One region of the Exiguobacterium sp. s34 genome, then DNA from elsewhere that is predicted to be linked to it. Evidence: riboswitches for the same ligand, from Rfam matches in the RefSeq annotation. Region 1 holds a riboswitch; each other region holds the start of a gene.

Region 1 (9,895 bases):
TCCTTGGTTGTCAGTCGCTCTTCATTATACGTCTTCAAAGAGTGGACGTCACTTGTCACCCTCTCGAGCAATTTTGGCGTCAAATGAGCTTGTATGCGCTATGATGATAAAGAAGAGAAACAGGAAAGAGGCGTGACAGATGGGTAATTATACACAATATGCGGACGTCACCTTCGAACGGGTGGGCGACTCGTTTCAAGTAACGGCAATGCATCCAGACCTTCATTTGCACGGAATCGGACGAAGTGCGGCCGTGTTTCGTTTAAAAGAAAAGGATCGTGTCATCAAAGTGTTCTTTCCAGGTTATGAACAAATCGCAATCGAAGAGGCAGTCATCTATGAAAAGTTAAAGGGCCTTCCTTATTTTCCGACTTGTTACGAAGCGGGCGACTCGTATCTTGTCATGGATTACATCGAAGGGAAGACGCTTTTTGAGTGTCTAACGGAAGGCGTTTGGATTGACCCGTCTTATATCGAGGTAGTAGATGAGGCGCTTCGCCAAGCACGTTTATTAGGCTTGACCCCATCGGACGTCCACTTACGAAACATTATTTTGACCCCGAACGGACAGATTTTTTTGATTGACTTGGCGCGCTTTCGACAAGGACAACACATTGACCATCAGTGGGAAGACTTGAAGCGAATGTATCGACTTTATCGCTGTCGTTTTATGCCGAAACAATATGATGAGACATTACTTAATCGAATCGCTTATTTGTATCGTAAGTTCGTGAACGACCCGGATTCTTGATCTGGGTCGTTTTTCTTTTATCGATTAGGGAACAAGAGTAACGTGTCCAAAACTGAAGGAGAAGAGAAAGGAGAATCACAGATGGCTCATCGAATTTATGCGAATGAACTCGAAACACTCCATGAGTGTGTGGAGACATGTAATTATTGCTTGGAATCCTGTTTAGAGGAAAAAGACGTACAGATGATGGTCGATTGTATCCGACTCGACCGGGAGTGTGCCGCTGCCTGTGCGTTTCTCGCCGAAGCGATGACACGTGACTCTGCGTTTGTTCCAGAACTCGCTCGCGCTTGCGCGGTCATTTGTAAAGCCTGTGCGCAAGAATGTGAGAAACATAAACACGCGCATTGTCAGGAATGTGCGCGTGTCTGTACAGAATGTGCTTCGATGTGTGACCGTTTGGCCGCATGAAACGAGTGACTGGTCGATTGGACCGGTCACTTTTTTCGTGTCTTTTAAAGAGGGGATTCGTATAATGAAAAAAACGAGAAGTAGGTGTTGGTATGATTCGCAACTGTCGACGAGATGATCTTCAAATGATTTTACATATTTATAATGACGCCATCGTGAATAGTACGGCCGTCTATCATTACGACCCGGTGACGCTCGAGAATCGAGTGACCTGGTATGAAGAGAAGAAAGCCCAGGATTGTCCGATTATCGTATGGGTCGAGGATGATGTCGTGATGGGGTTCGCGACGTTCGGACCGTTCCGTCCGTGGCCGGCGTATCATTACACGGTCGAGCATTCCGTCTATGTACATCCTGGATATCGCGGGAAAGGAATCGGCAACAAACTATTGAAGGAAATCATTCGTATCGCAGAAGCGAGAGGGATGAAGACCGTGATTGGTGGAATTGACGCATCGAACGTGACGAGTATTCGTGCCCATGAAAAAGTCGGGTTTGTTCATTCAGGTACGATCCGAAATGCTGGCTACAAGTTCGGGAAATGGTTGGACTTATCGTTTTATCAACTCGATTTAGAAGGTCCTGCGTCACCAAAAGAGGGATGAATAGGATAGAAAATCTGCCTCCCCATACGATATACTGAAACGAGTGAATCGAATGGAGGAAATCGTATGAGTGAGTACCCGAATTGCCCGAAATGCCAATCATCTTATGTGTATGAGGATGGTCCGCTTCTTGTCTGCCCGGAATGTGCCTATGAATGGTCACCGAGCGAGATGGCAGAAGCAGAAGCAGCATCCCAAATCAAAGATGCGAACGGAAATCCGCTACAGGACGGGGACACGGTCACCGTGATTAAGGACTTAAAAGTAAAAGGCACTTCGCTTGTCGTCAAACAAGGGACGAAAGTGAAAGGGATTCGACTTGTGGAAGGCGATCATGACATCGATTGTAAAATCGAAGGTCTTGGTGCGATGAAATTGAAGTCGGAATTTGTGAAGAAAATCTAAAAAAAGTGTTTCGGCGAATTGCCGAAACACTTTTTTGTATTATGAGAAGAACGGTTTATACTCGCGACGTTCATGCATGATGGACACCCATTGAAGCGTCGTGAACTCTTCGAGCACCCATTCGCCGTTGAATCGTCCGAGACCAGAGTTCTTCTCGCCCCCGAACGGCATATGCGGTTCATCGTTGACCGACTGGTCGTTGACGTGAATCATGCCGGTTTCGACTTTTCGTGCGAAATTGGTCGCACGGTAAACCGAACCGTGGACGGCACCGCTCAATCCATACGGCAATTCATTCGAGAGACGAATAGCTTCTTCGTCATCTTTGAACGAAAGGATGACCGCAACCGGACCGAAGATTTCATTTTTCGCGAGTGGCATGTCATTCGTGACGCCACTGAGGACGGTCGGTTCGAGGACGTTGCCGTCTGCTGTTCCGCCGGTATGGACGGTCGCACCCGCATCGACGGTTTTTTCGATCTGTTCTAAGATACGATCGATTTGGTCGTGATCGATAAGCGGACCGACTTGCGTGTCTTTTTCGTTCGGATCGCCTGCTTTCAACTGTTTAACGCGCTCGACGTAACGTTCCACGAATTCATCATGAATCGATTCGGCGACGAGGATTCGGTTCGTCGACATACAAATTTGTCCCTGATGGAAGAACTTGCTGTAGACTGCTGATTCGACGGCACGATCGAGATCGGCATCGTCGAGCACGACGAACACGTTATTTCCGCCGAGTTCAAGAGCGGTTTTCTTCAAGAGACGTCCCGCCTTCTCTGCGATTCCTTGTCCGACTTCGGTCGAGCCCGTGAACGAGATGAGACGTGGAATCGGATGTTCGACGATCGCATCGCCGATTTCAGACCCTCGTCCGACGACGACATTGAGTACGCCTTTTGGAAGTCCTGCTTCTTCGAAGAGGGATGCGAACAGGAGACCACCTGTGACCGGTGTCGCTGTGGCCGGTTTGACGACGACCGAATTTCCGGTCGCAAGAGCCGTCACGATTGAACGTACGGCCAAATGGAGCGGGAAGTTCCATGGGCTGATAATGCCGATGACTCCGAGTGGCTTGCGATATACGCGGTTCTCTTTATTCGGAACAATCGAAGGTTTGATGAGTCCGTCCATACGGAATGGGAACGTCGAGGCTTCTTTAATGATGGCTATCGATGCGGCGAACTCACTTTCTGCCTTGATGCGTGTGCTCCCAGACTCTTTCACGAGCCAATCGACGATGAAGTCTTTGTTGTCCATCGTCAGCTGGGCAAACTTCTCAATCAATTCCCGTCGTGCTTGCGGAAGCATATCGGCCCAATCCGTCTGAGACGCTTTGGCTGCTTCATACGCGCGATTCAAGTCATCTTCGTCTGCCGATTGAATCGAGAACAGTGTCTCGTTTGAGAACGGATTGACGTTGTCGATCGATTTTTCACTTGATCCGCTTACCCATTCACCATTGATGTACATTTTCGTAAAATCTGTATGCATATTTGAACACTCCTTTATTTTTCTTCACCATAAGAAGTATTCACTTGTTTTAGAAAAATAAACATCTCAATGGGTCGAACGATCAGAGTTGAAGCATGACGTTCGAGATAGTGGAGGAAAGCATAGGTCTGTTGGTCAAAGTAGAAACGCTGAGGTCAATACAATCAGTAGAGCTCACGTGTGATTTATTCGTCATCACTCTTTTTGAAGTTCCTGAATACTTCCTGTACAGTTAGACGTAGAGAGGGGTTAGAAAGAAATATGAAACGTTATGAAGCGATTTTATTTGATATTGACGATACGTTGTTAGATTTTAAGCAAAGTGAACACGTCGCCTTGGAGCAATTGCTCGCATCCTATAACGTCCGGATGACAGAAGAGGTAAAGGCGCGATATGTCGACATTAATAGCGGTTTATGGCGTGCTTTTGAACGCGGCGAAGTGGACCGGGAAGAAGTGCTGGTCGGTCGTCACACGAAACTGTTCGATTCACTCGGTCTCACCGTCGACGGTCCACATGTCGAACAACAGTATCGGGACTATTTACATGCGGGCGTGCACATGATTGACGGTGCGTTAGAGATTGTCCAAACGCTGAGCGTTGATTATCCACTCTATATCGTCACGAACGGCGTGACGGAGACGCAATTCAAACGGTTAGAGTCATCTGGACTATTGCCGTACTTCCAAGACGTGTTCGTATCGGATGCGACGGGCTCGCAAAAACCGATGAAGCCGTTCTTTGACTACGTCTTCGACCGAATTCCAAACGTGACGCCAGAGAAGGGCTTGATTATCGGTGACTCGGTCACGGCAGATATCGCCGGCGGACGGATGTATGGTCTAGATACATGTTGGTTCAACCCGAACGAAGTGGCCGCGACGATGGAGTCAACGTATGAGATTCGACATTTACATGAGTTGAAATCGCTTCTCTAAATTCAAGCCGGATTGAGTGAATGGGCTGGCAAACGGTTCGGTAGTTGAGCGAGTACTTCCGGATAAAGCGTGACGTCTTGTAGACGGTCGAGCTTTTGCCAACGATAAATCAGGTGATCTCCTTCAGGTCCGTAAAAGTCTCCGTCTTGGAGCGGGAGGTCACCGTCTACATAAAAGTACAGTCCAATCTCATGAAACGGTTGATCGTTGTACGTAAACAAGTTCTCGTGCACAAAGGCGAATGAAGTATCGGTCACCTGCATGTTCAGCTCTTCATGAAGCTCGCGTGCGAGTGCGGTTGCAGCTTCTTCACCGAGCGTCACGCGACCACCGGGTAATGCCCAAAAGTCATCCCGGATGTTTCGGTGAATCAATACGTGTCCGTCTTTCACAAAAATACCGGCAACGCGATAATTGAAGACTCCTTGTTCAGTCGGAAATACGAGGTCCATCTGTATCACTTCCAATCTTTGTAATCTGTTCTAGTATACCTGAAGGAGGGATATGATGTTTCAATCACATACACAATATCGAGATGAAGATTTCCGTGACGTGACACTCCGCGACGAAGTGTTGTCACATGTCACGTTCGAGAACTGTCGCTTTACGTACGTCGATGCGACTGAGCTACAAACGGAGCGCTGTCAGTTCATCAACTGTGATTTCACGGACTCGAAATGGAATGCGTCCCGTCATGTCGGGAGCTCGTTTCTGAACTGTCAATTCCATGGTGCCAACTTGTTCACGAGCGAATTTGAACAATGTAAAATGACCGGATCGTCTTTTGAAGAAAGTCAGTTTGAAGGTGTTCGTGTCACGGAAGGGGACTGGTCGTTCGTCAACCTACGCCACGTGTCGCTCAAGAAAATGGACTGGTCCCACGTTCGATTGGTCGAGGCCGATCTGTATGGATCTGACTTGACCGAGACAGTCTGGCAACAGACGGACTTGACTCGGGCGACGCTTCAACACGCGGTGTGTCGTGGTGCCGACTTTAGAGGCGCGCTCGTCGACGGGGTTGATTTTTCGAACGTAACATTGCAACAAACAAAACTAGACGCGATGCAGGCAATTCAAGTCGCGCGCTCATTGGGGGCGATTGTAGAATGAAACCAGAACAAATCATCGAGCAGTTGATTGCGTTCGCAAAAGAACGTGAACACATCCGGACGGTCGTGTTGAACGGCTCACTCGTCAATCCGAATATCCAGCCAGACGCATATCAGGATGTCGACCTTGCTTTTTATGTGGAAGATGTCCAAGCGGTTGTGGCCGATTCCTCATGGATGGACACGTTTGGGGATATTTTGATTATGCAGATGCCTGAAACGATTGACCCGAAACGACATGTGACATTCTTGGTGCAATATGTGGACGGACATCGGATCGATTTGACGATTCGGAGTGTGGATCAAGTAGAAGCCATGCTCGAAACGGACTCGCTCAGTCAAATCGTATTCGACCGAGATCATCATCCGGACGTTACGCCTTCGGACACCACATATCGCGTAACACGTCCATCTGCTGACGAGTATGCGGCTTGCTGGAATGAGTTTTGGTGGGTGTCGCTCTATGTCGTTAAAGGCATCAAACGGCATCAGGTGCTATATGCGCTCGATCACCTCGATATCATGCGGAATATGCTCCGTCAGATGATGGAATGGAATATCGGTTATGCGACGGAGTTCTCCGTAAATCTCGGGAAGTCAGGTGATGGGATGCGCGACCACTTGCCGGAAGAGTTGTGGGAGATGCTTACGGCAACATATGCTTCCGCTGAGCTGAGTGCGATTGAAGATACGCATGACCGCTTGCAATCGCTCTTCTTCTTTTGCGCGCAACGCGTCGCCGAACAAGGCGACTTCGTGTTCCGAGAAGAAGAAGCGAGACGTGTCCGTGCCGCATGTGCAACACTTCGACATTCGAACGATTAATGAGGCCGAGAGCCGGGAAACGCTCCTTATAGAGAAAGGAGCGTTTTTTCATGAACCCATATACGACATTTATTGCCCTTTTAGTCGGAAGTCTTGTCCTTTTTGTCGGTATTCGTTTAAAGAAATGGCCGATTATTTTGGTGGCGATGTTGCCTCTTGGTCTCGTCGCATTTAATATGTTCTTACTGATCACAGGACGCTAGAAACAGCTTAAATTGTTGACCGCCCAAACAGGAAAAGGTTTTCAATTGGTAAAAAGATTGATAGAATGTGGTCGAAGACGACTGAATTTCATAATGTTTGCCACTAGGGGAGTCGCGCCACGCGGCTGAGATGGACATGGTCCAGACCCTTCGAACCTGATCTAGTTCAAGCTAGCGTAGGGAAGTGGGCGAGACGAATCATATGGCTTCACCTAGATATGACTGTTCGAGACGCCGCTTCCGTTATGGGAGGCGGCGTCTTTTTATCTGTTATAAGGGGGAGTTACTATGAAATTTACAGATCACTTACGTCAGGAGGCAGATGGATTGTTTGAAGCAAGCTTCCATCATCCGTTCGTCCGTTCACTCGGGGAAGGGACGCTCGACGAGAAGAAGTTCAGACATTACGTCATGCAAGACTCTTACTATTTGAATCAGTTTTCGAAAGTACAGGCGAAAGGAGCGACGCTCGCACCAACGATGGAACTATCGAGCCGCTTTTTGACGCATGCGTTGCACACGATTGAGGCGGAACTCTCACTTCATCGTGAGTTCTTTACGATGCTCAACGTGACAGACGTGGAACTTGCGACATTCGAGCCGGCACCGACCGCTTATGCGTATGCCCTTCACATGCAACAGGCAGGACCGACACTCGGTGATGTATTGGCGTCAATCCTTCCATGTTACTGGGTTTATTACGAGATTGGTGAACGCTTGAAAGATAAGCGACCCGATCATCCGATTTATTCGGCTTGGATTGCGACGTACGGTTCGGAATGGTTCCGTGAGCTGGTAGAAGAACAGATTGATCGATTGGATGAATTAGCCGGACAAGCGACAGAAGAAGAGCGGCTTCGTTATACGAAACTCTTCTTGAAGAGTTGTTACTACGAAGTCGCCTTCTGGGAAATGGCATGGACACTAGAGTCATGGACGTTGTCACAGGAGGTCAACCAATGAGACATGAGATTTGGAGTGAGATTCGAAAGCAGGCGCCGTTAATTCACAACATCACAAACACGGTCGTCGCCAATTTTTCGGCGAATGGACTGCTCGCCATCGGTGCCTCCCCGGTGATGGCAGACGCGATTGAGGAAGTGGCAGAGATGACATTCGTGAGCGATGCGCTCGTACTCAACATCGGGACACTCGGTACGATGACCGAAGCGACGATGATTCGTGCAGGGCAAGCTGCAAATGAAGCGGGATGTCCGGTCGTGCTCGACCCGGTCGGTGTCGGGGCAACGTCATTTCGTCGAGATGTCGTCGAGCGTATCCTTCGTCACGTCCGCGTGTCGGTCATTCGTGGGAATGCAGGAGAAATTGCCACATTGGTCGGCGTCGATTGGGCAGCACGTGGTGTCGATGCGGGGGACGGGGCGTGTGAACCACGCCAATTGGCGCTCGAAGCGGCGAAACGCTATGGATGTGTCGTGGCGGTGACCGGAAAAGAAGATCTGGTCAGTGATGGAAGTGTCGTCATAGAAGTCCATGGCGGAACAAAACGAATGACCGAGACGACCGGTACAGGCTGTCTACTCAGTGCGGTCGTCGGAGCATGTCTAGCGGTCGAGAAGAACGCCCTAAAGGCGACGGTGACAGCCGTGTCGGGATATGCCTATTGCGGGGAGTTGGCGAGTGAACGGGCAGAAGGACCAGGAGATTTTCCGATTCACTTCTTAAATGCCCTTCATCAATTGACGCAACATACAATCCCGACGAATCGAATCGAGGTGTCGACATCATGAGACCGCAAGTATTGACGATTGCTGGATCTGACTCAGGGGGAGGCGCCGGGATTCAAGCTGATTTAAAAACGTTTCAAGAGCTCGGTGCGTTCGGGACGAGTGTGCTGACTGCGATCACGGCTCAAAACACACTTGGTGTTCATGGGATTGAAGCGATTTCCACGGAAATGATCATTGGGCAAATCGATGCGGTAACTGACGATTTTAACATTACGGCATGTAAGACGGGAATGTTGGTAGATGCGGAGCGAATTGAAGCGGTGGCAAAAGCGCTTGAACGCCATCGGTTCGAGCATGTCGTCGTCGATCCTGTCATGGTGGCTAAAGGGGGCGCTTCTTTGTTGCAGGAGAATGCAATCGAAGCACTTCGTACGAAACTGTTGCCACATGCGACGGTCGTGACCCCGAATATTCCTGAGGCAGAAGTATTGGCCGGAATTAAGATTCGGACGGAGTCCGACCGAATGAAAGCCGCTCATTCGATTCGTGGACTCGGTGTCGATGTCGTCATCATCAAAGGTGGGCATACGGAAGGTGTGGAGGCAGTCGATTTGATTGTGACTGAATCTGAAGCATTTCAAGTGAGCGCACCTCGCATAAAGACGAAAGATACACATGGAACGGGATGTACGTTCTCTGCAGCCTTGACGGCCGAATTGGCATATGGAAAGACGCTACGCCAAGCCGTCGTAGATGCGAAGCAGTTTATTCATCAGGCGATTACACATGGATTATCGATTGGACAGGGGCATGGACCGACGAATCATTGGGGACATCGTTTAGCGAAAGAAGAGGTGATTACCGTTGACGTTCTGTACGAAACAAGCGCTCGCTAAGCAACTTCGTCTTTATTTTGTGTGCGGGACAATCGATGCTTTTGATTTGGTGTCGACCGTCGAAACGGCACTTCGATGTGGTGTGACATGTTTTCAATTTCGCGAAAAAGGTAAAGATGCATTGTATGGAGATGAAAAAGAAGCAATGGCTAGGACGCTCCAACAGGTATGTCGCCAAGCGGAAGTGCCGTTTATCATCAATGATGATGTAGAGTTGGCACTTACGATTGATGCAGATGGAGTACATGTCGGACAAGACGATTTACCAGCCGAATGGGTTCGTGAACAATTAGGACCTGATAAATGGTTAGGAGTGTCTGTCCATACGATGGAAGAAGTGCGTGCAGCTCTTCCGTTCGCAGATTATGTCGGAATCGGTCCGATTCATGAGACGAAAAGCAAATTGGATGCGGGACATGTGCGTGGGACGGAACTGATTCGACAGGTCCGTCTGCAATATCCACAGCTTCCGATTGTGGGGATCGGAGGTATTCGTCCAGAGCATGTTCCTTCAATCATTCATGACGGGGCAGACGGCGTTGCCGTCATCTCTGCCATTGCTT
Region 2 (9,895 bases), on a different contig from region 1:
CATGGAAGCAGGATATGGTGCCTTCCACGCACGACAAGTCTGGGACTCGCTCTACATCGATCGAGTCAAATCGATGGACGCGCTAAACGTCCGTGACGAGGTACGCGATTACTTAACAGAGAAATATGTCATCTCGACACAAGAACTGTTCGTCAAACAAGAAGCGGGCGATGGAACGGTCAAATTCTTACTTAAACTTCATGACGGGCACTACATCGAGACGGTGCTTATGCGTCATAAATATGGGCGTTCGGTCTGTGTAACGACACAGGTCGGTTGTAACATCGGCTGTAGCTTCTGTGCGAGCGGCTTGTTGAAGAAGACGCGTGACTTGACGGCTGGTGAGGTCGTCGAACAAATCATGACCGTCCAACATTTCCTCGATGAAGAAGGAGAAGGGGATCGCGTCAGTCATATCGTCGTCATGGGAATCGGTGAACCGTTCGATAACTTTGACAACTTGGTCGACTTCTTGCGCGTCGTCAAAGATGAGCGTGGTCTTGCGATCGCCCCGCGTAAAATCAACGTGTCGACGAGTGGTCTCGCGGACAAGATTTACAAGTTCGCAGACCTCGACTTGCGGATCAACTTGGCACTTTCACTTCATGCACCGAACGATGAGCTTCGGACTCGCATCATGAAAATCAACCGTGCGTTCCCGCTTGATAAACTCATGCCATCGATTCGTTATTACGTCGAGAAGACGAATAAACGCATCACGTTCGAGTACATCTTGCTATCGAAAGTGAACGATCTACCGGAACATGCGGAAGAATTGGCGGATCTGATTGAAGACATCAAAGACAAGTCTTACATCAACTTGATTCCGTATAACCCGGTCAACGAGCATATTCAATATGAACGAAGCACACCGGAAGATATCATGGCATTCTATGATATCTTGAAGAAACGTGGCGTCAACACGGGTGTCCGTCTCGAGCACGGGACAGACATCGATGCAGCTTGCGGTCAGCTCCGCAGTAAGCATATGAACGTCGAGGGTGCGAAGTGACGAGAGGCCTCTCCGATAGCGGAGAGGCCTTTTGTTTACCTTTTTTGACCGACATACTCGATGACGGAAGAGTCACCGTGATGGAGTGACCCTTCTTCGCGCCATACAACCACCTCATGTAAGATGAGCGGTACGAAATCGTCCTCTAGTTTGTGGAACATTTCTTCAGAATAGAGAAGTGAGACGTCTTGTGGTCCGCCTGTGCCGTAAGCGAGTTGATTTGTAGAGTACACTTCGGTCAGGAATACACCACCAGGTCGAAGCGTTCTTTGAATTCCGGCGAACACCTTTTCTCTGACATGTTGAGGAAAGTGACCGAAGATACAGATGACCACATCATACGCATCTTGCGACCAATCCGCTTCATTCAAGTCAATCTGTTTCGTCTGAAGGGAGACGTTTCGCGAAATCGCCAAGCGCTCCGCTTTTTCGAGCCCTACTTTCGAAGCGTCCCACATCTCGACTTCGAAGCCAAGCGAAGCGAGCCATACCGCATTTCGACCTTCACCCTCCGCAATCGCCAGCACACGCTTTCCTTCAGGTGGATAAGACGTGATCCATTCGCGTAAAAACTTGTTTGGCGCTGTACCGTACACATAATCTTCCGAGCTAAAGCGTTCATCCCATTTCGACAAACCATCCACTCCTCTCACTTTTCCTTAAATATAGCAAAACAATGAGACTCAGATGGAAATCCTTCACGATTTTCTGAATTCATGCTTAGTCCAGTTGGGAGAGGGGAATAGATTTCTGAACTAATGGATAGAGTGGAGGCTAAGTAATGGAGAGAGTAGATGCGTCGTTGTGGATTCGGGTACGAAATACGCTTGGTGAAGGTCCTTGTTGGGATGCTGAGTTGAAGCGTTTTTATTGGGTGGATATCGAAGATCATACGTTGTGGTGGTATGACGAACAAGAAGATGAAATTTCTTCTTTTGAGGTCGGGAAACAAGTCGGTTTCGTCATTCCAAAAGTGACGGACGGTGTCGTCCTTGGTCTAAAAGACGGGATTTATGAATGGGATGAAATCAATCGGGAGCTAAATAAAATTGTCGAATTGGATGATCCCGACGGTCGATTACGTTTTAATGATGGGAAAGCCGATCCATATGGTCGTATTTTTGCGGGCACACTCCACCTCGAAGATGAAGAAAATCAAGCGACATTGTATCGGGTCGATCGTGATGGAACGACTACATCATTGATGGATGAGTTGACGCTTTCGAACGGATTGACGTGGTCTCCTGACCATTCCGTTTTTTATCATATCGATACACCGACTGAAAAAATCCGGAAGTATGATTTTGATTTGAAGACAGGAACAATTTCGAACGGAGAGGTCGTCATCGATTTTTCGGAGGAAGAAGGTTTTCCTGACGGGATGACGTCCGATTCTGAAGGTTGTCTATGGATTGCGCATTACGCGGGTGGAAGAGTATCGCGGTGGGACCCGTCAACAGGCAAAAAGTTACTTGAAGTCCATGTTCCCGCACCAAATGTCACTTCATGTGCCTTTATCGGAGATGGACTCAATCGATTAGCTATCACGACGGCTCGTGAAGGAATGGATGAGGAGGCGCTTTCTGAATATCCGGAAGCGGGATCGGTATTTATCATCGACACAGAAGTGAAAGGGATGCCATTGTATCGTTTCGGTCGCTGAGGAGGAAGTACGATGGTGAAACGACTGTTAGTTCGAGCTGGAATTGGGTTGGCAGTTGCTGCAGCGGTCAAGATTGGGATTCAAAAGTTACAAGAAAATCGAACGCGTGAAGAAGATCATTCGTATCTCGATCCGAAGTGGGATGAAGTGCCAAGTATTGATTCGGATAAAGATGAGGATGAGGTCGGATTGACTCAACTCGATTCGATTTATCGGGCTGAATGGCAGGCGAATGCTTATCCACGCTCGGAGGCAGAACGAAAAGCATTGGAAGAATAATTGTATGTTCTTCAAAAACACGTCCATGTGGCGTGTTTTTTATTGACAAAAGTAAGGAACGACTCCATTATACAAAGAGTAATGATTACGATTTAATGGAGGTCCATCATGAAACGAATTCCAATTACAGTACTTTCGGGTTATCTCGGTAGCGGGAAGACGACACTGCTCAACCACATCTTACATAACCGAGAACATAAAAAATATGCGGTCATCGTGAATGATATGAGCGAGTTGAATATCGACGAGAAGCTGATTGATCAGGGCGGGTTCTCGCGGACCGATGAAAAGCTAGTCGAACTCTCGAACGGGTGTATCTGTTGCACGCTGCGGGAAGATTTGTTGACGGCTGTCTATGACTTAACAAAAGACCGTGAGCTCGACGGGATCATCATCGAGTCATCAGGAATCTCTGAACCGATTCCTGTCGCGCAGACATTCACGTATGCCGATGACGCTCTTGGGATTGATTTGACGAGCCGTGTGTACATCGATGCGATGGTCACGGTCGTCGATGCGTACCGTTTCTTCAAAGATTTCAATTCTGGTGAATCGCTCATGGAGCGTCAACAAGCCGTCGACACCGGTGACGTCCGTGAAGTAGTCGATTTGCTCGTCGACCAAGTCGAATTTGCGGATATCATCGTATTGAATAAGGCGGACCGTGTGTCCGAAGGGGAACTACAGGAGATGAAGGGGTTACTCCAAACACTGAACCCGAGTGCGAGATTGTTGACGTCGACATACTCGAACGTCGCGTTAGAAGACCTTCTAGACGTCCAGTTATTCGATTTTGATCAGGCGATGCGCGCTGCAGGGTGGATCCAAGAACTCGAGTCGGAAGAACATACGCCGGAAACGGAAGAGTATGGTATCAGCTCATTTGTCTACCGGCGCCGTCGACCGTTCCACCCTGAACGTTTGATGCACTGGATGGAACATTATCCAGAAGAAATCGTCCGTGCAAAAGGATTTTTATGGATTGCGACAAGAAACGACCTCGCTTGTCTGTTTTCACAGGCAGGGTATGCATCAACGCTCGAACATGCAGGTCGTTGGCTTGCGACGTTACCTGCAAGTGAACGTGAGGAGATGTTTGCAGCTGAACCTGAGCTTCGTGAGGATTACATCGAGCCATACGGGGATCGGCAAAACGAGTTGGTGCTCATCGGTCAACGAATGGAACGGGAAGCGGTTGAGCAATCGCTTGATGCCTGTTTATTGACGGACGAAGAGATGTCGTCATCGTGGGATACGTTCCATGACCCACTTCCGGGTTCAGGTCATCTCGTCACATATTCAGATTGACCGTTTACAAAAGATTGAAACATCGCTATACTGTGACTGCATAAGTAACCGCATATCAATGACTGCACTAGGGGTGCTTCGGCTGAGATGAGAGCATGGCTCCGATCCCTTATAACTCGATCCAGGTAATACTGGCGTGAGGAAGTGCGGCACTTTCTCTATGCAAGTTTGTATAGATTTTGTTGCTGCATTCTCATGAATGCGGCTTTTTTTATGCAAACACATTTAGAGGGGGAAACAAAATGAATGAATCATGTGGTACGAGCCCAATCGTCGGGTTTCGATTCACACTGAGCCCGATGACAGACGACTTCGTCGGAACAATCAAAGGTGCACTAAAACGAACGGATCTATCAGGCGTGTGGCGCCATACGGACGATGTGTCGACGGTTATCCGTGGGCGAGCCGAGCATGTATTTGACGTCGCCCGAACAGTTTTGAGTTTTGCCTCAGAGGAAGGAAAGCATGTTTCGATGAGCGGAACGTTCTCCGTTGGATGTCCGGGAGATTCGATTGGGGATGAAGCGCTCGAGGCACCGCCACAACCACTGAACGGATCCTCAAGAGAACAGTATGTCTCTTCACAGTTCGCACTTTATCCGATGGGTACTGAACATTACATGGAGCTCATCTACGAGGAAATCGAGCAAGCGAAACAGGTCGGTGTCTATAATGACTCTATGCACTATGCGTCAGGTATTCATGGGAATTTGGATGATGTGTTCTCGTATTACGAGGCGGCGTTCAAACGGACGCGCGAGAAGAATCAACATGTCGTCATGACGGTGACGTTCAGCGTGAACAGTCCGTCACACGGAGGTCGACATGCTTAAATCGTGGAAATTAAAAGAAGTCGTCCTCGTCTCCGTATTGTCTGTCGTCTTTGCCGTCGTCTACTTATTGTTCGTCCATATTGGGAACTTATGGGCAGGATTGATCGGACCGATCGCCTACGAGTGGATCTTCGGTATCTGGTTCATCGTGTCGATCATCTCGGCGTACATCATCCGGAAGCCTGGTGCCGCCTTCATCTCAGAAGTGATGGCTGCGACAATCGAGATGTTGATTGGAAACGCGATTGGACCGCGCATCATCTTGGTCGGAATCGTTCAAGGTTTAGGAGCGGAAGCTGTCTTTGCGATGACGGGTTACCGCCGCTATGAGCTGTGGGTACTCATGCTTGCAGGATTCGGGTCCGCCGTCACGAGTTTCGTCTATACATATTTCATGAGTGGGTTCGCGATGCTAGAACCTGGTTATGTGGCGACGATGTTCGGACTTCGAGCTGTCAGTGGGATGGTTATCGCAGGAATCGGAGGAAAGTTACTTAGTGATTTGTTGCTAAAGACAGGTTCCCTTCGCGGCTATGCGATTTCACGAAGTGGGAACGTCCATGGTTGAGACCGAATCACTCCACTTTCAATTCCCAGAGAGTTTAGATGCGATTCTTGAAGATGTCACCGTATCGATCCGACCAGGTCGTACGATGTTAAGTGGAGCGAGCGGGAGCGGGAAGTCGACCTTTCTTGCGCTATGCAACCGTCTCTTCCCCGAGAATTGTGACGGCATTCTCCAAGGTAGACTCAAACTGTTCGGGAGGTTGCACGACGATTATGTACCAGGCGAAATCAATCAACGTGTCGGGACGGTGTTCCAAGATCCGGACACGCAATTTGTCATGGAGCGTGTGGATGAAGAACTCATCTTCACGCTTGAGAACTTGTCGACACCTATCTCAGAAATCGAACGACGCGTGACGGAGATCCTCGAATCATTACAGTTAAGTGCCTATCGAACCCGTGAAATCGATTCGTTATCAGGTGGGGAGAAACAGCGAATCGCCGTCGCATGTGCTTTAGTCGGAAGACCTGAATGGCTGCTGCTCGATGAACCGTTGACTCATCTTGACCCGGTGACCGCGTACGAATTTGTGGAATGGCTCGATCGAGTGACAGGACTGAACGTCATCGTCGTTGAACATCGTCCTCACCTATGGGGTGATTACTTTGACTGGCATATTGAATTAGAGCGAGGGCGTATCGTTCGGAATGAATCCTTTTGCCCGGTCGATGACTTTGCATTTATAAAGTCAAACGCTTCGCTAAAAAATCCTTATCACTACACAATCGAAGAGGTCAGACGTGATTCATTTCAGCTGAAAAGATCGGAGCTTCATGTCCGAGCAGGAGAAGTGATTGCCATACTTGGTCCGAATGGGAGCGGGAAGTCCACGTTTTTAAGAAGCTTAACGGAACATGACCGACGGGTTGGGCTCGTACCGCAATCGCCGGAACATTTATTTTTCATGAATTCTGTCGAAAGTGAGTTACAGTTTGGTCATGAAGATTCGATTGAGAGCGTTTTATCTGACATGTCGCTTCTTGATCAGCGACATCTCCATCCGTTATCTCTCAGTCACGGACAAAAACGGAGGCTCGCAGTTGCAATCCAGTCGCTAACGAACAAACAGTTGCTCGCATTCGATGAACCGACAGCGGGTCAAGACGAACCGTCATTGCATGCGCTCGAGCTGTTGATGAAGCGACATGCTGAAATGGGTCGAACGATTCTATTCGTGACCCACGACTTGTCGTTCGCCCGCATCGCCAACACGTTTTATTTGATGAAGGACGGGGAACTTTCAGGACCATTTAAAGATGAACTCTGGCAGGACACGGAGACACTTCGTCATTATCGGTTGCAAGGGAGGAGAGCGCGATGTCACTCCATGACATGAATCCGACGGTGAAATTTCTGACATTGACGTTCGTCATGTTCGGTATCGCATTGTTTTACAATCCATGGACCCCGCTCGTGATCATAGTAGGGACGGTACTGATTCAATGGATGGCAACCAATGTCTCATGGAAAAGATGGCTACTTTTCTTGATCCCTTTTCTCATCACGGCGCTCGGAACGTTTTGGACAACGCTCGTTTTCGGAAAAGACCTCGGGGGAGAGACATGGGTGACCATTCTGAGTCAGGAAGTCACAATTGAGGAGAGGGATGTCGCGATTGCCCTCAGCCTTCGCGTATTGGCGTTCACGGTCCTCTCGCTTCTTTTCATGTTGACGACGGATTCAAAGCGGTTCGTCATGAGTCTGATGCAACAGGCGAAGTTGTCACCGACAATCGCATATAGCGCGCTCGTCGGGTTCCGTTTCATTCCTCTTTTAAAACGGGAACTGCAACAACTTCAATATGCACATCGCCTACGGGGTGTCCCACTCGATACGAGATGGGAACGTCTACGGCACGTGCCGAAATTACTGTTGCCACTCCTTGCCGGATCGATTCGAAGAGCGGAGCGTGTCGCCTTCTCGATGGAAGCGAGAGGGTTTACAGGCGGAAAACGGACGATTTATGACAGGGTTGAAGTCAAATCAAGTGATTTTATATGGTCAGGTGTCTTTTTCGCGTTGTTTGGATTTGCCATCTGGGCAGGAATATAAAAAACGAATGGCCGCCACAAGGGGCGGCCATTCGTGCGGCTCGTCCCACGGCGCCCCGACGCCTGCAGGAAAACAATCCGATGGAGACCCAGCAGCGACTTGAGTCGCGATGCGGCTCCGGGATTGCCTGCGGAAAGCGTGGGCGCCGAAAGGACGAGTACGAACATGTTATTTGTCAACAAGCTGTGACGACTCACTCGGAGTCGTCTTTTTTTGTTTCTTTTACGATTCGAAACTTTGGTTTGATTGATTCATTGTTGAACGCCTCGAGCACTGTGTTCTCGTTGGCCATACGGATCTGTTGTGGTTCACCTTTGGCCGTCGTACCAATGCAGTACATGTTTGACTCGTAATCGGCAAAGAGCGACTTATAGGATGTCGCATGGTGCATCAATCGACCAGGTGAACCCCAACCGACGATGATCATGCCATTGCTTGCTGCTACCTCTTGCAACGTCTCTTCGACATAGTGATAGTTTGTCTCGTCGAGTTGTGATTCCACATACGGAAGATTATCATTGATGGCAAGTGTCGGCACAAGGCTGATGACACGCATCTCCCGAATCGGCTGTGACAAATGATTTTGCATCAACATATAGGCACGTTGCGTTGTCGTACCTGATAAGAAAGCATCGCTCATTCGCGGTGAATAAATGATGACGGCACAAATGACCCCGTCTTCCACATCCGTGAACTCATACGTTCGCATATAGCGTTTTGTTTTATCTTCATTGAAGATTGATTTTACGCGGATGGTTACTTCTTCTACATGCGTATTCATTTCCATTCCTCACTTTTTCATGTAAGCATCAGCCGAGTGTTTTGAACCACTCGATGTATCGAATCGTATAATAGGCGACATGTTGACTGATTGTATCCCGTTCTTCAGGGATGTACGTCACGTTTGTTTCGTAATTTTCATAGTATGTCATAACATCGTTAACATACTGCTCACTCCGGTTGTACTCGAAGATAGCATTTCGAATAGATGTGGTAGAATCCGTTTTCTTCCCACCGTGTTCACTTAAATAATACGCCGCGGTATGTGCGGAATCAATAAGACTATGTGGGTCTGCTTTCCCGTCTCCATTCCCGTCACGACCGAGACCACCGTACTGGTCGATCAATGCAAGGTCTGTCAAATCGACTTCGTCTTCTGGGACGTCACCTTTTTGGTCATCCGTATCATATTCCCAACCGAGCCAAGTACGAGGCATGAATTGGAATGGTCCGATCGCACCAACGGATGAGCGCATGGAAGAACTGTGAGAGAAAATCGTCTCGACGCGATGTACGGCGGCAAGCAAATGCCAGTCCACATCGTATGCGTCAGCAGCGTCCTGATAGACAGCGATGTGAGCGTTCGGTACGCCATGCTCACCATAATAGGTTCGATACAATCCATTGTTTACTTTATCGTGTTGACCGAGCCAGCCGATTGCCCCGAGCAAAAGCACGAGCACAATGATAAAACCGGTCAATCGCAGCATCATACGTTTCAAGATACCGCCTCCTAGCTTTTAGACAATACCCGAATAGTGTAGCATATAGCTAAGAGTAAGGACAGGAGTGGATATGGATGCTCGAACGATTGATTTTTACGGCAATTATTGGATACATGTTGATTGTCCAAATCTTCAACGCAAAATTGATCCGTCCATTGATTGAGACGAAGGGACGGGCGTGGGTGTACGATCAAACCGTAAAATCAGCATGGGGACTGACCTTGTTGATTGTCGCCCTCATATTCTTATTTCAAGTACCGCCATCCGAAGTTGGTTTAACATTCGCGCCAGAAACGGGCAACGAACAGGCGTGGCAAGTCTTTTTCCTATCATGTATCCTCGTTGCATTTACGCTCGTCTTTTATTTATTGGTCAAGACCTCATCAAAACTTCGTCGAGCATTGCGTCCTTATTATGAGCTCGATTTAGAAAAACTGCTCCTGCCAAGAACGAAGAATGAGGAGCAGGCATGGAGCGCCGTCTCGGTCACGGCCGGCGTGACCGAAGAGTTTATTTTCAGAGGAGTGCTCTTGTACACAATCTCCCTCTATATAGAAGTACCGAATCTGACAATTGCCTTGATCGGAGGTGCCCTGTTCGGTATGGCACATGCCTATCAAGGGATCAAAGGTGTCGTTACGACAGGCATTGTCGGTTTCGGTCTCGGTCTCTTAT
Region 3 (9,895 bases), on a different contig from region 1:
CGATTGAGATCCCGACGATTTCAAACGTACCGAACTCGTCTTCGAGCAAGACACGCGCTGTATTCGGATGATCCGTCAACAAATCGCTCGTCTCAAAGATGACTTCGATTCCTTTTTCACGGGCAATGTCTAACGCTTGTGGGATTCGCAGGTCGAAAGTATCAAACCCCATAATTCCACCGACAATCGCGACATCCGTACCGTGACCACGATACGTGTCCGCAAACGACCCATAAAACGTGATGCGTGCGGTGCGTGGCGTTCTTCCGAATAATTTCCCTGCCATCAGCCCGATGCGCGCGGCACCTGCTGTATGCGAACTCGATGGCCCGACCATGACAGGACCAATGATGTCAAACACACTACGATATTTCACCTAATTTTCCCCCTTTCAAAAATCCCTACCTTCATTATACAGAAGGTAGGGACTTGAAACAGCTTATTCCACACTAAAAATATAAGAGTAAAGCGGTTGTTTGCCGTCGTGTACTTCAATCTCAATCTCATCATTTACAGATTCGATATATGACGTCAACGCTTCTACGTCTGCTTCAGATGAACCTTCACCCGTTAAGATCGTAATGATTTCATCATCTGCTTCGACGAGTGCATCGACCAACTTTTTAGCCGCTTCGAGGCTCGACGTTGAGGAAGAAACGATTTTCTTCTCTGCAATCGCCATGTGCTCGTCTTTCTTGATTTCCACACCATCGATGCTCGTGTCACGAACAGCGTAAGTGACTTGTCCGGACTTCACAGTCGCGGCAGCTGACTTCATCGCTTGTTCGTTCATCTCGACATCCGCCTCTGGGTTGAAGGCGATTGCTGCCGCAAGACCTTGTGGGACCGTCTTCGTCGGGATGACAGAGACGCCGCATGGTGCGACAGACGCTGCTTGCTCAGCAGCCATGATGATGTTTGAGTTGTTCGGGAAGATAAAGACGTGTTCCGCATGTGCAGACTCAATCGCCTTGACGATATCTTCTGTTGATGGGTTCATCGTTTGACCGCCCTCGATGACGTGTGCTGCCCCGAGTGAACGGAACAATTCGCTGACGCCTTCACCCATTGCTACCGTGACGATCGCAAATGGTGCTTTCGGCTTCTCTGCCTGTTGAACACCGTGTTGATTCGCACCATGTTCTTCTTCGAGAATGGTCGAGTGTTGTTGACGCATGTTCTCGATTTTAACGGCGACGAGTTCACCGAAACGTTGACCTTTCGTGATGACCTCACCCGGTGTCTCAACGTGAACGTGAACTTTTAAGAGTTCTTCGTCCGCGACGACAAGGAGAGAATCTCCCAGTTCAGACAATTCGTTACGGAACGCATCTTCATTGAACGGTGCATCCTTTAACTTTTCGTCTTGGAAACGAACCATGATCTCTGTGCAATAACCGAATTCGATATCTTCTGTAGACATGAACCCTTGTGCCGCATGCGCATGGTGTTCTGCCTCGATCAACGCATCCATGACAGGAGCATGTGGTTTCTCGAGCTCTTTGCCTTCAAGGCTAGCAAGGAAACCTTCGTAGATGACGAGAAGTCCTTGACCGCCCGAGTCGACGACGCCGACTTCTTTTAATACCGGCAACAAGTCCGGTGTACGGTCTAACGATGCTTTCGCTTCTTCGATGACGCGTTTCATAAATTCAGTGAAATCACTTGTCGACTCTGACGCAAGGAGCGCTTCGTCGGCCGCTTCACGAGCAACCGTCAAAATCGTTCCTTCAACCGGTTTCATAACCGCCTTGTATGCCGTGTCGACACCGCGCTTGAGCGCTTCTGCAAAATCAACTGTTGTCAGTTCTGCTTTTCCTTCAACAGCTTTACCGAATCCACGGAACAACTGACTTAAAATAACACCCGAGTTTCCGCGTGCCCCCATAAGTAGTCCACGTGCAAACTTTGATGACACCTCTGCGATATCTGATGAGTTCATCGCCGCTACTTCTTTCGCGCCCGACGTCATCGTCAAGTTCATGTTCGTCCCCGTGTCTCCGTCTGGAACCGGGAAGACGTTAAGCGAATCTACATAATCTGCGTTTTGGCTCAAGTTGGCCGCTCCGTTCGCGATCATGTTTGAGAGCGCCAATCCATCTAAACGTTTTAAACCCACACCAAATCCTCCTCCGTTTTCGTCAGTCATTCGTCAGACGAACGCCTTGAACGAATATATTTACCGACGAAACGTTTAATCCTAAAGTTTCTCCGAGCGTATACTTGACTCGGCTCTGCACGTTGTATGCGACTTCAGATACTTTCGTCCCGTAGCTTACAATGATGTGCATGTCGATATGTACGTCTTCGTCTTCTTGACGTACGACGACACCACGCGCGTAATTTTCACGTTTTAACAATTCAGCAATGCCGTCTTTCAATTGTGCTTGTGAAGCCATGCCGACCACACCGAAGCATTCCATCGCTGCACCACCTGCGAGTGTCGCGATGACGTCACTTGTGATGTCAATATTGCCATATGTTGTCTTCATTTCAATTGCCATATGGAGTAGCCTCCTTTATTCGGAATGATTCCTAATGTACATTCTACAATAAGTACCTAGTTATTAAAAGAACCTGCTCCAGAAACTCGGTCAATTAACGCGATAACCTCATTCATTATTCAAATCCTTGAGAGTAATGTCAAGTTTTTTTCTTGTCATGGTACGATTTTCTAGTTGCATCGGGAAAAAAGCCGTGCTAATATAAACGAGTGTCTATTAGGACGAACCCACATAAAAAAGGAGGGGAAACGCATGGCACGTAAATGCTACGTAACAGGTAAATCACCTAAATCAGGTAACAACCGTTCGCACGCACTCAACAAGACAAAACGTACTTGGGGTGTAAACGTACAAAAAGTTCGTATTCTCGTTGACGGTAAACCGAAACGCGTTTGGGTTTCAGCTCGCGCACTTAAATCAGGTCTCGTTGAACGCGTATAATACTTATACACGAACGAATAAATCCCAGCGGCATTCGCCGATGGGATTTTTTTGTGCTCATTTTTTGACAATCATGACGAGAACGGTCCCTTGATGGACCGTCAACCGGGCAGAATCCGTAGACCATTCATTTGAGATCGTCAGCGCCTCTCCGCTCGTCACGTCATGATGGTCAAGTGGATATTTGACATCTTTAATGGAAATCGTAGCTGTCTTCCATGGCATGAAGGACAAATAGTGACCGTCCCGTTTCGGAATCGTATAGTCTCCTATTCTTACAAGATAGACCGTTTGCCCTTCATCATGAAGGTGCATCTCCGGATAGGACTCCAGTAAGCCTACATTCGCAAACGTCATATCGATCCGTCCCCCGAGAGCCCCATACACATCGATTCGTGTTGCTCCCCGTTCTCTTGCTAACTCCAATGCAATTTCTAAGTCTGTCACATCTTTCTCCGAAGGATAGCGTAACGCTTGATCAGGTGGTGTCCCATCGAACGAATCAAAATCTCCCACCACGACGTCTGGTACAACTCCTTCATCTAACAGTCTTTGATATCCACCATCCACACCAATCACAAAATCGGCATCACGCGGTAAGTCCGGAATAGGTGCCGGACTCGCCGCGACGATTAGTACGTTCATTGACGGATATCCCGTGTCGCCACACGCGTGAAACGTGGTGCTGTCGTGAAGAGAAGTACTAACACGATGGCCGAGATGACAAAGGATGGGAGCATATACGTGGCGTTATATCCGAGCGAGTAGGCCACGACCGGACCTTCTGCGTATTCAGCGAAGAAGACGATACCCGAGATGACGTGCGCTGCGTATCGTAACATCGACCCGAGCAATGCCCCGAGCACTAAATAGATGGCAAGCGTCTTTGTCGCACCTTGACTCGCAGCATGTTTCACTCGCCCTGCGAATACCCCGGCCATACCGACGAGGCCATATGCGACCGTATAGTCGAGCAAGAATTGTACAGGTGTGAAAATGTATGCTCCGAACAAGAGTTGAAGTGTCCCGACGAGCGCGCCTGTCGCAAGACCACCCTTCAGCCCGTGACGGAACGCCATGACAAAGATCGGGAGCATCGCTAAACTGATAGACCCACCTTGTGGTAAACGATATGGAATGAGCAAATCAAAAATAAGCCCGAGCGCCGCAAACAATGAAATTTCAATGAGCGCTTGTAATTTGAAACGTGATTTCATCCTTCTTCCTCCTTTATTTGTTTGAACGACAAAAAGCAGCATGACGTAAACGCCATGCTGCTTGAATTCGCAACGTGCATTTTCGCCACATCCCTACGTCCGTGTGAACGGAACAGGTTCAAAGGGTTAGCGTATGCCTCTCAGCCACATGATGTGACACCCCTTGCGACTCTATCTTGTTGTTCTACCGTCGATTATACACGAGATGCGCCACGAATGCTATCGATGGCTGCTTTATAATCCGATTGACTATAGATGGCTGATCCTGCCACAAGCACATCAGCTCCAGCATCGATGCAACGTTTTGCCGTTTCTGCGTTCACACCACCATCGATTTCAATCTCAAAATCAAGTTGATGGTCTTGACGAAGTTGGCTAAGCGCTGAAATTTTTGGCACGACCGATTCAATAAACGCCTGACCCCCGAATCCTGGGTTGACCGTCATGAGCAACACCATATCGACGTCCGTGAGTACGTGTTCAATCGTCGAAAGTGGTGTATGTGGGTTTAAGACGACCCCACATTTCGCACCTGCCGCTTTGATTTGCTGTAAGACACGATGCAAATGATTCGTCGCTTCCACGTGTACGGTTACGATGTCCGCACCGGCTTTCACGAAATCTTCAACGTAGCGTTCTGGTTGGTCAATCATCAAATGTACATCGAGTACCATGTCTGATTTTTTACGCAAGCTCGCGAGAACAGGTAAACCAATCGAGATGTTTGGTACGAATTGCCCGTCCATCACGTCAAAATGGATATAGTCAGCCCCTGCTTCTTGAACGGCTTTTACTTCAGCTTCCAAGTTGGCAAAATCGGCAGCTAAAATAGATGGTGCAATTTTAATCATCTGTCAATACCTCCGTTTTCGATCGTTTAACTCCTCCATAAAGGTAACATAATTTTCGTACCTTGTTGAAGCAATTTCGCCATTTTCAACCGCTTGTTTAATGGCACATCCTGGTTCATTAACGTGGACACATCCCCGGAACTTACAATCGTCATGGCGTTCCACGAATTCGGGGAAGCACCATCTGAGCTCATCTGTCTCAAGTTCCTGAGGAAACTCTAGACTTGAAAAACCCGGTGTATCGGCAACGAGACCATCCGCCAATTGGATTAACGTCACGTGACGTGTCGTATGTTTTCCTCGTCCGAGCGATTTCGAGATTGCACCTGTCGCCAACTCGAGTTCTGGCGCGACTGCATTGAGTAACGAACTTTTCCCGACACCGGTCTGACCGGCGAAGACGCTCGTTTTTCCCTTGAATAGACTGCGCACTTCATCAACACCGTGCCCATGCTCCGTCGACGTTTCGATCACGTCATACCCAATCGCCCGATAGCGAGCAATCGCCACTTGAATCGGTTCGACTTCACCTTCATCGAGCAAGTCCATCTTCGTCAATACGATGATTGGATGAATTTGCTTCGATTCAATGAGAATGAGAAAACGGTCAAGCAAATGATAGGAAAACGCTGGTTCCTTAACTGAAAAGAGGAGGAACGCTTGATCAATATTCGCAATCGGTGGCCGAACGAGATGGTTTTGGCGCTCTTCCACTTCAAGAATATAGCCGGTCCCATCTTCTTGATCTTGAATCACCACATCGTCGCCGACGACAGGTGAGATATTGCGTTTTCGAAAATTCCCTCTTGCCCGACAACGAATCTCTTGGTTCGCCTCGGTCATCACATCATAAAACCCGCCTTGAAGACGAATGATTGTTCCTTTCATTATGACTACCTCCTTTTAAAAAAGAGGTGACGACACCGTCACCTCTTTATTGTGCCTCTTCGGCTTGCGCATATGTGACTGAATCCGTTCGAACAATCTCACCATCAACTTCAATCGTTGCTGTCCCGACTTCGTCAGGGGCAATGACTAGCGTGTACGAGTACGTTGTCGTCTCTGTGATTTGATCACGAAGTACCTCAATTTCACCACGTGCGTCAACCGTACGAATGACGACTTCGACCGCTTTCGGCTTCTTATCCTTATCCGGTTGCTCGACTTCAACACTCACTTCACGTTCAATCGAGATATCGGTCGGTTCGACGCCTTCCGATACAATCACCGTGAGCTCCGTTCCCGGGTCGACTGCCGTCCCGGCTGTCGGAAGTTGACGGATGATTTGACCTTTTGGAACACTTGTCGAAAATTCATCCTTCTTCACGATTTTCAATTTGTTCTGTTCAGCATAAATAGATGCTTCGTCGAACGTATACCCGGCAAGGTTAGATAGTTCCACTTTGTTGCTACCTGTCGACACAACGAGCGTGACCGTCACCTCTGAAGGAACGACCTCTTCACCTGGGTCAACCGATTGTGAAATTACATCCCCACTGTTTACCGTTTCAGAAGCTTCGGTTTTGATTTCAAGATCGCTGAATGCCAAGTCTTTTAGCATACGCTCAGCGGCAGTCTGTGAAAGACCTTCCACGTTCGGCATCTCGACCGTCTCTTTTCCGGCCGATACGACAATCGTCACAGTCGTGCCGCGTTTCGGTTTACGTCCTTCTTGCGGATTTTGCGAAATGACCTCACCCTCCGCAATATCATCGCTCGCACGTTCTGTCACTTCGACGACAAATCCAGAAGCCTCGAGTTCTGTCGTCGCGTCCCCGATACTCATGCCGACGACATCAGGCACGACGGCGCGCGACATTTCGTCAGCGACCACATACGCCGCAATGCTTCCCCCAATTAAGAGAATGACGAGTAATATCCAAATCCACCATTTGCGTTTCTTCTTTTTAACCGGTGCCTCATTTGGCTCCTGTTCCTTTGGTGGTGTGACCGGGGGCGGTGTCACCGGTACATCTTGTTTTTCTTCAGGCATGACCGGCGCCATGACGAGTGTTTGGTCGAACTCGTCTTGATTGGCTGAGAGACGTCTCGGCTCATTGGCACGTTCTCGGCTTAATGCGGTCATACAATCTTTCTTGAAGGCTGCGACCGATATATGACGGGCACCCGGTGATTTCGACAAGGCTTGCATGACACAATTCTCAAGCGCTTGTGGAATATTCGGATTCAAATCCATCGGCCGAATCGGGTCATCTTGCAAATGTTGAAGCGCGACTGCGACCGGCGTCTCGCCGATAAACGGTACGCGCCCCGTCAACAATTCGTACAAAACGGCACCGAGCGAGTAAATATCCGACTTTTCATCCGCGAATTTCCCGCGAGCTTGTTCAGGTGAGAAATAGTGGACAGAGCCTAGGACGGACATCGTATGCGTCAACGTCGCATTCGACATCGCAACCGCAATTCCAAAATCGGTCACCTTCACATTTCCATGCTGATCGATCATCATATTTTGTGGTTTGATGTCCCGATGAATGATTCGATTCGCATGGGCGTGATCAATCGCATCACAAATCTGTCCCATGATGCGCAACGCCTCATCGACAGATATGTATTCTTCTTGCAAATATTGTTTTAACGTCACGCCATCGACGTGTTCCATGACGATATAGTATAAATCATCTTCATCACCGACGTCGTAGATGGCGACGATATTCGGATGGTTCAGACTCGTAGCCGCGTGGGCTTCTCGCTCGAACCGACGTATAAATTGTTCGTTATGTGAGAATTCAGATCGCAACACCTTGATGGCGACGGTTCGGTTTAAAATCTCGTCATGAGCCCGGTAGACATTTGCCATGCCTCCGCTGCCGATTTGTTGTTCGATCCGATAACGATCGTTGATTCGTTCTCCGCTTCGCATCGGATTCATCCTCTCTTTCTATCTGTGAATTGAACGAGCGCGACCGTGATGTTGTCGCTCCCTCCCAATTGATTGGCTTCAGCAATGAGTTGATCTGCTTTTTGATCAGCCGATACAGCTTGTTGTAACACGTGTTGAATTGCGCCATCCGTCAGATGTGTCGTCAATCCATCCGTACAAATTAATATCACATCAAACTCAGGGTCAGCGAGCACTTGCACGTCAGGTTCGACTTGTTCGCTTGAACCGATCGCCCGGGTGATGACATTTCGTTTCGGATGAACGCGCATCTCCTCTTCTGTCAATTCACCGAGCTGTTTAAGCACGTTGACGTAAGAATGATCTTCTGTGAGACGTCTTAATTCATTTGCTTGCAAGGCATAGACACGGCTGTCACCGATATGAACGATGACCACCGTCTCTCCGTTCCAACAAACGGCTGCCACAGTCGTTCCCATCATGACGAGGTTCGACTGCTTTGCAAATTGCAACACTTGTTCATTCGCCAAGTGAATGTGATGACGGAACCATCGCTCGATATCGACCGGGGTCGACGGGAGAGACGGGAAAGCCCGTCGAAACTCCTCAATCACGATTTGACTCGCGACCTCTCCCGCTGCATGTCCACCCATCCCGTCGGCAACGAGCGCAATTCCTGAGAAGGCATCGCCTAAGATTAAAACTGCATCTTCATTTTGTGTGCGTACTTGTCCACGATCTGTTCGAAATGCTAATTCCATCTTTCTGATTACCTCGTTTCTTGTTCGCGCTCCTTCGCTCGAAGTTGCCCACAAGCAGCATCGATATCCGACCCTTGCTCGCGACGAATCGTCACGTTCACATTGCGGTCTTTGAGCACTTTTTCGAAGGCAAAGATTTGAGCTCTCGGTGTGCGTACATAATCGCGTTCCAATACGTGGTTAACCGGGATCAAGTTGACGTGACATTTGATTCCTTTCAACAAGTCAGCCAATTGATGGGCATGGTCTTCTGTATCATTGACGCCACCAAACAATCCGTATTCGAACGTGATGCGACGACCGCTCTTCTCCGTATAGTAACGGACGGCATCCATCAACTTGTCTAAGTCAAAGGCACGGTTGATTGGCATGAGACGTGTACGTAGTTCTGTCGTAGCCGCATGAAGAGAGATGGCGAAGTTAATGCGCATTCCTTCATCCGCAAACTTGTAGATTTTTGGAACGATTCCACTTGTTGATACTGTGATGTGGCGTGCTCCGATGTTGAGTCCGTGATCATGGTTGACCGTGCGCAAGAAACGCATTAACTCATCATAGTTATCAAACGGCTCACCGATTCCCATGACAACGATTGAGTCGACACGCTCACCTGTCGCGTCTAACGCACGCTGTACGTCGAGCACTTGTGCCGTGATTTCACCGGCTTCTAAGTTTCGCTTCAATCCACCGAGTGTTGAAGCACAGAACGTACAACCAATTCGACAACCGACTTGTGTCGTGACACAAATTGAGTTCCCATATTCGTGACGCATGAGAACCGTTTCAATTGAATAACCGTCTTGAAGTTCAAATAAGAATTTGATTGTACCGTCCTGTGATTCTTGTTTGACCAATTCTTTTAACGTCGTCAATTGGAATGATGCTTCTAATTGGTCACGTAGTGCCTTTGGAACGTTCGTCATATCGTCGAATGACGTGACACGTTTAACGTACATCCAATCATATAATTGTTTCGCACGGAATGATTTTTCTCCTGCTTCCACGACCCACGCTTCAAGTTCAGGGAACGTCAACGAATAAAGTGACGGTTTTGCGCCTAAAAGTGGGTTTTTTTCTACTGCTTTTGGATTCATTTTTTATACCTCTTTCTTAAATGCGGCGATATAGAAGCCGTCGGTCCCGAATGTCGTCGGTAATAGTTTTAATTCAGCACGGTCCGATGCCATGATCGGACGAACAGATTGTGGGAGACGTTCTCGTAACGTTTCGTCCCAGACCAATCCTTTTGATAACACAT

What was found. Region 1 has a riboswitch for thiamine pyrophosphate ahead of tenA (thiaminase II). Riboswitches for the same ligand answer to the same signal wherever they lie in the genome.
Region 2: another riboswitch for thiamine pyrophosphate. It lies ahead of KNO87_RS08060 (YkoF family thiamine/hydroxymethylpyrimidine-binding protein); the one in region 1 lies ahead of tenA (thiaminase II).
Region 3: another riboswitch for thiamine pyrophosphate. It lies ahead of thiT (energy-coupled thiamine transporter ThiT); the one in region 1 lies ahead of tenA (thiaminase II).

Annotation. Positions count from the first base shown of each region.
Region 1 covers NZ_JACSKE010000001.1:651,469-661,363, reverse strand. Annotated here, with positions in the region: gene KNO87_RS03285 (protein kinase family protein) at 140-751, shown strand; gene KNO87_RS03280 (four-helix bundle copper-binding protein) at 833-1,162, shown strand; gene KNO87_RS03275 (GNAT family N-acetyltransferase) at 1,255-1,767, shown strand; gene KNO87_RS03270 (zinc ribbon domain-containing protein YjdM) at 1,834-2,172, shown strand; gene KNO87_RS03265 (aldehyde dehydrogenase family protein) at 2,212-3,669, opposite strand; gene KNO87_RS03260 (YjjG family noncanonical pyrimidine nucleotidase) at 3,931-4,608, shown strand; gene KNO87_RS03255 (NUDIX hydrolase) at 4,611-5,060, opposite strand; gene KNO87_RS03250 (pentapeptide repeat-containing protein) at 5,116-5,718, shown strand; gene KNO87_RS03245 (aminoglycoside 6-adenylyltransferase) at 5,715-6,542, shown strand; gene KNO87_RS03240 (hypothetical protein) at 6,593-6,745, shown strand; TPP riboswitch at 6,841-6,945, shown strand; gene tenA (thiaminase II) at 7,034-7,708, shown strand; gene thiM (hydroxyethylthiazole kinase) at 7,705-8,496, shown strand; gene thiD (bifunctional hydroxymethylpyrimidine kinase/phosphomethylpyrimidine kinase) at 8,493-9,332, shown strand; gene thiE (thiamine phosphate synthase) at 9,301-9,895, shown strand, end outside.
Region 2 covers NZ_JACSKE010000003.1:213,945-223,839, forward strand. Annotated here, with positions in the region: gene rlmN (dual-specificity RNA methyltransferase RlmN) at 1-1,012, shown strand, start outside; gene KNO87_RS08040 (class I SAM-dependent methyltransferase) at 1,048-1,656, opposite strand; gene KNO87_RS08045 (SMP-30/gluconolactonase/LRE family protein) at 1,794-2,675, shown strand; gene KNO87_RS08050 (hypothetical protein) at 2,688-2,954, shown strand; gene KNO87_RS08055 (GTP-binding protein) at 3,063-4,262, shown strand; TPP riboswitch at 4,322-4,422, shown strand; gene KNO87_RS08060 (YkoF family thiamine/hydroxymethylpyrimidine-binding protein) at 4,505-5,095, shown strand; gene KNO87_RS08065 (ECF transporter S component) at 5,088-5,663, shown strand; gene KNO87_RS08070 (ABC transporter ATP-binding protein) at 5,656-6,999, shown strand; gene KNO87_RS08075 (energy-coupling factor transporter transmembrane component T family protein) at 6,981-7,715, shown strand; gene KNO87_RS08080 (DUF1643 domain-containing protein) at 7,909-8,496, opposite strand; gene KNO87_RS08085 (lytic transglycosylase domain-containing protein) at 8,525-9,208, opposite strand; gene KNO87_RS08090 (CPBP family intramembrane glutamic endopeptidase) at 9,295-9,895, shown strand, end outside.
Region 3 covers NZ_JACSKE010000002.1:190,370-200,264, forward strand. Annotated here, with positions in the region: gene sdaAB (L-serine ammonia-lyase, iron-sulfur-dependent subunit beta) at 1-376, opposite strand, end outside; gene KNO87_RS04625 (DAK2 domain-containing protein) at 440-2,119, opposite strand; gene KNO87_RS04630 (Asp23/Gls24 family envelope stress response protein) at 2,142-2,504, opposite strand; gene rpmB (50S ribosomal protein L28) at 2,757-2,945, shown strand; gene KNO87_RS04640 (thiamine diphosphokinase) at 3,003-3,590, opposite strand; gene thiT (energy-coupled thiamine transporter ThiT) at 3,587-4,162, opposite strand; TPP riboswitch at 4,236-4,336, opposite strand; gene rpe (ribulose-phosphate 3-epimerase) at 4,357-5,013, opposite strand; gene rsgA (ribosome small subunit-dependent GTPase A) at 5,017-5,904, opposite strand; gene pknB (Stk1 family PASTA domain-containing Ser/Thr kinase) at 5,948-7,897, opposite strand; gene KNO87_RS04665 (Stp1/IreP family PP2C-type Ser/Thr phosphatase) at 7,903-8,637, opposite strand; gene rlmN (dual-specificity RNA methyltransferase RlmN) at 8,646-9,731, opposite strand; gene rsmB (16S rRNA (cytosine(967)-C(5))-methyltransferase RsmB) at 9,735-9,895, opposite strand, start outside.